DNA from 2 places in the Bariatricus sp. SGI.161 genome. Region 1 is predicted to be linked to the other one. Evidence: riboswitches for the same ligand, from Rfam matches in the RefSeq annotation. Region 1 holds a riboswitch; the other holds the start of a gene.
The links. Region 1 has a riboswitch for thiamine pyrophosphate ahead of thiS (sulfur carrier protein ThiS). Riboswitches for the same ligand answer to the same signal wherever they lie in the genome.
Positions count from the first base shown of each region.

Region 2: it holds a riboswitch for thiamine pyrophosphate, as region 1 does, so the genes downstream of both, thiC (phosphomethylpyrimidine synthase ThiC) here and thiS (sulfur carrier protein ThiS) in region 1, are expected to answer to the same signal.

Region 1 covers NZ_JBNPLX010000007.1:91,478-94,899, forward strand. The annotation lists gene ACQRBH_RS06060 (Na/Pi cotransporter family protein) at 1-204, opposite strand, end outside; gene ACQRBH_RS06065 (substrate-binding domain-containing protein) at 272-1,159, opposite strand; TPP riboswitch at 1,301-1,407, shown strand; gene thiS (sulfur carrier protein ThiS) at 1,584-1,781, shown strand; gene thiF (sulfur carrier protein ThiS adenylyltransferase ThiF) at 1,785-2,423, shown strand; gene ACQRBH_RS06080 (thiazole synthase) at 2,478-3,254, shown strand; gene thiH (2-iminoacetate synthase ThiH) at 3,267-3,422, shown strand, end outside.
Region 2 covers NZ_JBNPLX010000008.1:75,039-78,460, reverse strand. The annotation lists gene ppk1 (polyphosphate kinase 1) at 1-504, opposite strand, end outside; gene ACQRBH_RS06645 (hypothetical protein) at 641-769, opposite strand; gene mscL (large conductance mechanosensitive channel protein MscL) at 871-1,305, opposite strand; TPP riboswitch at 1,479-1,587, shown strand; gene thiC (phosphomethylpyrimidine synthase ThiC) at 1,762-3,072, shown strand.

The sequences.
Region 1 (3,422 bases):
TGTCGCACTACTGCTCTGAAGTACCGCTGTTGTCAATGCTCCGGCTAACACTCCAAGCACCGGGTTCTTCGTAAGCATTGCAAGAATGCTTTTCATCTTCTCTCCTGCCGCTTTCTGGAGGCATTCGCTCATCATATTCATCCCATAAATAAATATTGCCAGTCCGCCTAACAGGCCAAAGACTATCTGTACTTTACTATCCATCTTAATCTCCTTCTATCTTATGAACTTGTATTTGAATCTATAGGAACATTTTCTGATTATTCATACTCTATCTAGCTTCATTTAACTCTTTCCACTCATTGATATCACCAATATAGATTTTCTTTAATGTATCTAATGATATATCTTCCAGTGGATTTTGTTCATTTACAATGACTGCAATATTGTCATTGGCAATGATTTCATAATCAAGTAATTCTGCCTCATAATCTTTTAAGTCTCTGGAGGCCATTCCAAAATCACACTTTCCGGACATCGCCTGATTCAATCCTTCTGTAGAATCAGACTGTTCAATCTCAATCTTTGCATTCGGATTAATCAACATATAGGCTTCTGCCAGTTCTTCCATAAGTGGTGCAACAGAAGTAGATCCATTTATGGTAATCGTTCCGCCGGCCTTATTCGACAGAAACGTACTGCTCTTCGCTACCGTTTCATAATTCTCCCCTACAATCTCCTGCCCTGCACCGTGAATATAAGTCAGGAAATCCTCTTCTACCTCGTTTAGCTCTCCTACATATGCCAGATAAAAGGAACGGCTCAGAGGATACTTTTTATCTCCGGCATCTGCCGCAATTCCTTCCACTTTCAATTGCTTCATCCCTTCTGCTTCCTGTATCGAGCCCTCTGATACATAGCCAATTGCCGCATCATCATCGCTTACCATATCTATCACTTCTTCTGCATTACCGGCAATCTGTGCGTCTGTCCGTGTCTGATCCGCCTGATCTTCTGATTCTGCCTGAAAATCTGCAAGCTGCGCAAATGTACTCCTTGTACCGGAACCTTCTTCTCTGGAGATCACCTGTATCTCTCCCAGTACATCCAGCCCCTCTACTTTTACAGTATCCTGAGACTCACTGCTGTCCTGACAGGCAGTGCTGCCGATCACAATACTTGCTGCAAGTAAAACCAATAATAATTTTTTTACTCTCATGCATGTTTCCTCCTATTTTACGTTATTCAGCGTACTCCTCTTTTGTAAAAACAGAATCGGGGAATTGTTAAATCTATGTAAAATCATTATTTTCACAAAATTGGTTGACTTTTTTTTAATATTTTCCTATACTAAAATCTGTAAATAGAAACGGGGAGCTTATGTACTAGGCTGAGAGGAAGTTGAGAACTTCGACCCATATACCTGATTTGGATAATGCCAACGTAGGAACGTATCGAATAAAAATGCGGGAGATGCTTTGGTATCTCTCTTTTTTTATACAGAAGGCCTTATCTTAAAAACAGAATACGGTAAAGTTGAGAGTGAGCGAGAGTTCATGAAGGGGTGCACCACCACGGGTGTATTACTTTGTGAACTCTTTTTTATATCCGATCACTTATGACTGCCGGGAAAGGAGACACACATGATCACAGTAAATGGACAGGCTGTTTCACTGGAAAAGCCTATCACCGTTGCCGAATATCTGGCTCAGAACCAGTATCGGATTGAACGGATTGCCGTAGAGATGAACGGCGAGATTCTTCCTAAGAAGAATTATGCTGCCGTTACACTGAAAGATGGAGACAAACTGGAAGTGGTAAGTTTTGTAGGAGGGGGCTAGAATATGAAACAACTTACAAAAGAGCAGATCTATGAAGCACTCAATGAGCGTCATTCCCCACAGGTTCAGGAATTACTGTCTCAGGGAAGAGTTGCCATTGCAGGTCTTGGCGGACTTGGATCTAATGTTGCATTTGCACTGGCCCGTATCGGCGTCGGACACTTGCATCTGATTGATTTTGATGTCGTAGACATTACGAATCTGAACCGTCAGCAATACTTTACAGAGCATATCGGTATGTATAAGACCGATGCTCTTAAACCACAGCTTCTGCGGATCAATCCCTACCTGGATATCCGCACAGACTGTGTAAAAGTCACAGAAGAGAATCTGCCGGAATTATTTCAGAATGATTCTATTATCTGCGAAGCCTTCGACCGTCCGGAGGCCAAGGCTTTGCTGGTCAATGGAATCCTGGAACATTTTCCTGAAAAGAAGCTGGTATCCGGTTCCGGTATGGCAGGATATGGAAACAGTAATTCCATCCGCACCCGGAAGGTCACTTCCAACTTCTATCTCTGTGGGGATGAGACCACCGAACCTTCTGCCGGAAATGGACTCATGGCTCCGCGGGTTGCTATCTGTGCCGCCCACGAAGCAAATATGATTACACGACTCCTTCTGGGCGAAACCAGCGTGTAATCTTCAAAAAAAACATCGAAAACTATGAATAATCAAAGAAAGAAGGACACATCTATGAATCAGAATGACGATAAATTTATCCTAGGCGGACATGAATTTACTTCCCGCTTTATCCTGGGTTCCGGGAAATTCTCCTTAGAACTTGTAAAAGCCTGCATCGAGAAGGCAGAAGCACAGATTATCACACTGGCACTTCGCCGTGCAAACGAAGGTGGGCTTGCTAATATCCTGGATTATATCCCGGATAATGTAACACTCCTGCCCAACACTTCCGGAGCCAGAAATGCAGAAGAAGCAGTCCGTATTGCCCGTCTTTCCCGTGAAGTCGGCTGCGGAGACTTTGTGAAGATCGAAGTTATCCACGACTCCAAATATCTGCTGCCAGATAACTATGAGACCATCAAAGCTACGGAGATCCTGGCAAAAGAGGGATTCGTAGTAATGCCATACATGTATCCGGATCTGAATGCTGCCAGAGACCTTGCAAACGCCGGCGCTGCCTGCATTATGCCGCTTGGCTCTCCAATCGGTTCCAACAAGGGGCTCTGCACCAAAGATTTCATCCAGATTCTAATTGACGAGATTGATCTTCCAATTATTGTAGATGCCGGTATCGGTCGCCCTTCTCAGGCCTGTGAAGCTATGGAGATGGGTGCCTCTGCAGTCATGGCTAATACTGCCATTGCCACTGCCGGTGACATTCCGGTAATGGCAGAAGCATTTAAAAAAGCAATCGAGGCCGGAAGAAGTGCATATCTGTCTGGTCTTGGACGGACGATTGAAAAAGGCGCCAGTGCTTCTTCCCCGCTGACCGGATTCTTACAGGATTAAGGAGGAGTACAGATGAAGGATGAACACGTAAATGAAAGTATCTTAAGTGAAGAGATACTGGAAGATCAGAAGAAAAACCGGATCGATCATATGACCTATCTTCCTGATATGGAAATATTAGAATCTGATGTTATGGACCGAGTCATCTCTGAGATGAATCAATATGAT
Region 2 (3,422 bases), on a different contig from region 1:
TTCTTTTTTATTCTTTGTTTCCAACACAACAACTGCATATATCTCTTTATTGCGAAGAAATGGGAATGGCTGCCGTCTACCTACAACAGTTGGCGAGATTAGCGGGGCAATCTCTGAATCAAAATATTTTTCCAGATACTTGCATCCTTCGGAATCAATATCCTGGAATCTTAAAATTTGAATTCCTTCTTTTGCAATACATTCCATGAGTTCGTCATAGACAGCTTCTTTACGGCAGTCTGTCTTACGAGTCTGCTTCAATATTGCATCTACTTGTTCCTGAGAAGTCATCCCTGTCTTATTCTCCCGGATTTCTTTTTGAAGCAATGTCTGATCAAAAAGTGAACCCACACGCACCATAAAAAATTCATCCATATTAGTCTGATAGATTGACATAAATGTCAGCCTTTCACATAACGGCACAGATGGATTTTCTGCTTCTTCCAGTACTCGTTCATTGAATTTGAGCCAGGATAATTCTCTGTTCATATACATATTATCCATTGTATACACCTTTCTTTGTCAGTATTGTATAAGTTTATATCGTATTACATATATCACAACTACAAAAAGAGCATTTATAATCTATGTTAAATTCATGTAAAAAATCTCCGTAATTTTGTCACGGAGATTTTTGAATCTAAGCTACTTTATATGGTTTTCTTTTAAATATTTCTTTTGCCTTTGGATCAACTTTAGATTCCATGCTGGAATAGTACCTTATCATATCGTTTTTAATCTGTTTCCGGTTTCTTCTCTCTTTACGCATAACACAGACATCCTTTCATGGTTCATATAATACTTAATATATCTTTTGATAAAGATAATTTATCGTAGAATTATTTTTATTATATGAAATCACGTTTAAGTCTATGTTAAATCCGAACTTTCTTCTAGCACAGAAGTGCAATGCGGACATCTAAGTGCATCAATTGCAATCTCACTTTTGCAAAACGGACAAGTTTTTGTCGTTACAGGCGCTTCTTCCGCTTCTTTTTTCGGTGCAAACTTTGCAGCAGCGTTGTTCATTGCTTTGATGATTATAAACAGTACTAATGCCATAATCAGGAAATTGATGACAGCTGTTAAAAATTTTCCATAATTCAAGGTCACCTCACCAAGAATATTCCAGGACAGCTTGTCAAAATTCATTCCTCCAAATAATCCAAGAATTGGATTGATGATATCTTCTACAAATGAAGACACAATACTGGTAAACGCACCGCCTATGATAATACCTACTGCCATATCCATGACATTGCCACGGCTGATAAACTCCTTAAATTCTTTTATAAAGTTTTTCATCTTTCGTCTTCCTCCTTATGATCGAACTGTTATTAATCATTATAATAAATAATCTATAAACTGTACAGAATAATTACTACATTTTCTGATATTAACAGACGCATCATTCTTTCCTTGAAAATCAAATTCAATATTTTGTTATTGTATTTCACAAAAAAGCACGATATAATAACTAAGTATAAAAGGGGTGCTTGCTTTAAGCAGGCTGAGAGTAAGCTAGTGTGCTTTAACCCATGACCTGATTTGGATAATGCCAACGTAGGGACATAAAGTATGAATTATGTACGGTATGCTTCCTTTGCGTACCGTTTTTTGTTTTATAAAAACATTTCGCGAGAATGCACACTTTTGCTCTTTCTCAATACCTCATGCGGCAGATTGGGAGCACCACCTTTTGCCGCACTATAAAATTTAATGAATATGTTCATTAAAAGCAAAGTGAAGGAGGAAAAGAATATGTCTGGTTACACAACACAGATGGATGCTGCCCGTCAGGGTATCGTCACACCTGAAATGAAAATTGTTGCAGAAAAAGAACACTGGGATGTAGAAGATCTGCGCAATGCAATTGCCAAAGGAGAGATTATCATTCCATGCAACAAAAAACACACTTCTTTGAATCCAAGCGGAGTAGGCGCTAAGTTAACTACAAAGATTAATGTCAACTTAGGAGTCTCCCGCGACTGGAAAGATGTGGATATGGAGTATGAGAAGGTACGTTCTGCTGTAGAAATGGGAGCAGAGGCAATCATGGATCTAAGTTCCTATGGAGATACCAGAAGTTTTCGTCGTAAACTCACACAAGAATGCCCTGCCATGATCGGTACAGTTCCGATTTATGACGCAGTCGTTTACTACCACAAACCGCTGGGACAGATTACTGCACAGGAATGGCTGGATATTGTAAGAATGCATGCAGAAGATGGTGTGGATTTTATGACGATTCATTGTGGTATGAATCGCGCAACGGCTGCAAGATTTAAACAGAACAAACGTCTGATGAATATCGTATCTCGCGGAGGCTCCATTATGTTTGCCTGGATGGAAATGACCGGGGAAGAGAACCCGTTCTATGAACATTATGCTGAGATCCTTGATATCTGTCGTGAATATGATATTACGATGAGCCTTGGAGACGCATGTCGTCCAGGCTGTATTGCAGATGCTACTGATACCGCACAAATCGAGGAGCTGATTACCCTGGGAGAACTGACCAAGCGTGCCTGGGCCAAGGATGTACAGGTTATGATTGAAGGACCCGGACATATGCCTATGAATCAGATTGCTGCAAATATGGAAATTCAAAAAACCTTGTGCCATGGTGCACCGTTCTATGTACTTGGTCCATTGGTAACCGATGTTGCTCCTGGATATGACCATATTACTTCTGCTATTGGAGGCGCAATCGCAGCTGCATCCGGCGCTGCATTTTTATGTTATGTCACTCCGGCCGAACACTTACGTCTTCCAAATGCTGCTGATGTAAAGGAAGGTATCGTAGCTGCAAAAATCGCAGCACACGCAGCTGATATAGCAAAAGGAATTCCTGGCGCAACAGATTGGGATTATCAGATGAGTGAAGCAAGAAAACGCCTTGACTGGGAAGCAATGTTCAAGCTTAGCATGGATCCTGAAAAAGCACGTCGTTATCGTGAAGAAGCAAAACCAGAAAAAGAAGACACCTGTAGTATGTGCGGAAACTTCTGCGCAGTAAAAAATACGAATCGAATCCTGGATGGAGAAATTGTAAGTATTTTTGACGAGTAAATGGGAATTTAGATTAGTTAGTTGGTAATTGGGAGGTGTACGGCGAGAGGACGGATGGAATGGTTGCCATTGCGGAGTCCTTCGCTAAGAATCCATAACTGAAAAAGAAGCAGATATTTTGTGACCAGGCTGATTCACCCCGAAATCTTGATGATTTCGAGGCTCAGCAGCCTTCTCAGATTTGGCTTGAAGCCAAATCTTCGCACAAAATATCTGCTTCTTTTCCAGTAACGGATTCTAGCGCTTGTCCAACGAACGGCAACCATTCCATCCGTCTTCTTGCCTGACATCCCCCAAGTCCGCAACTTCCTCATCTGGGAGAATTCCTGCGCGTCATGCAGATGGAAAGA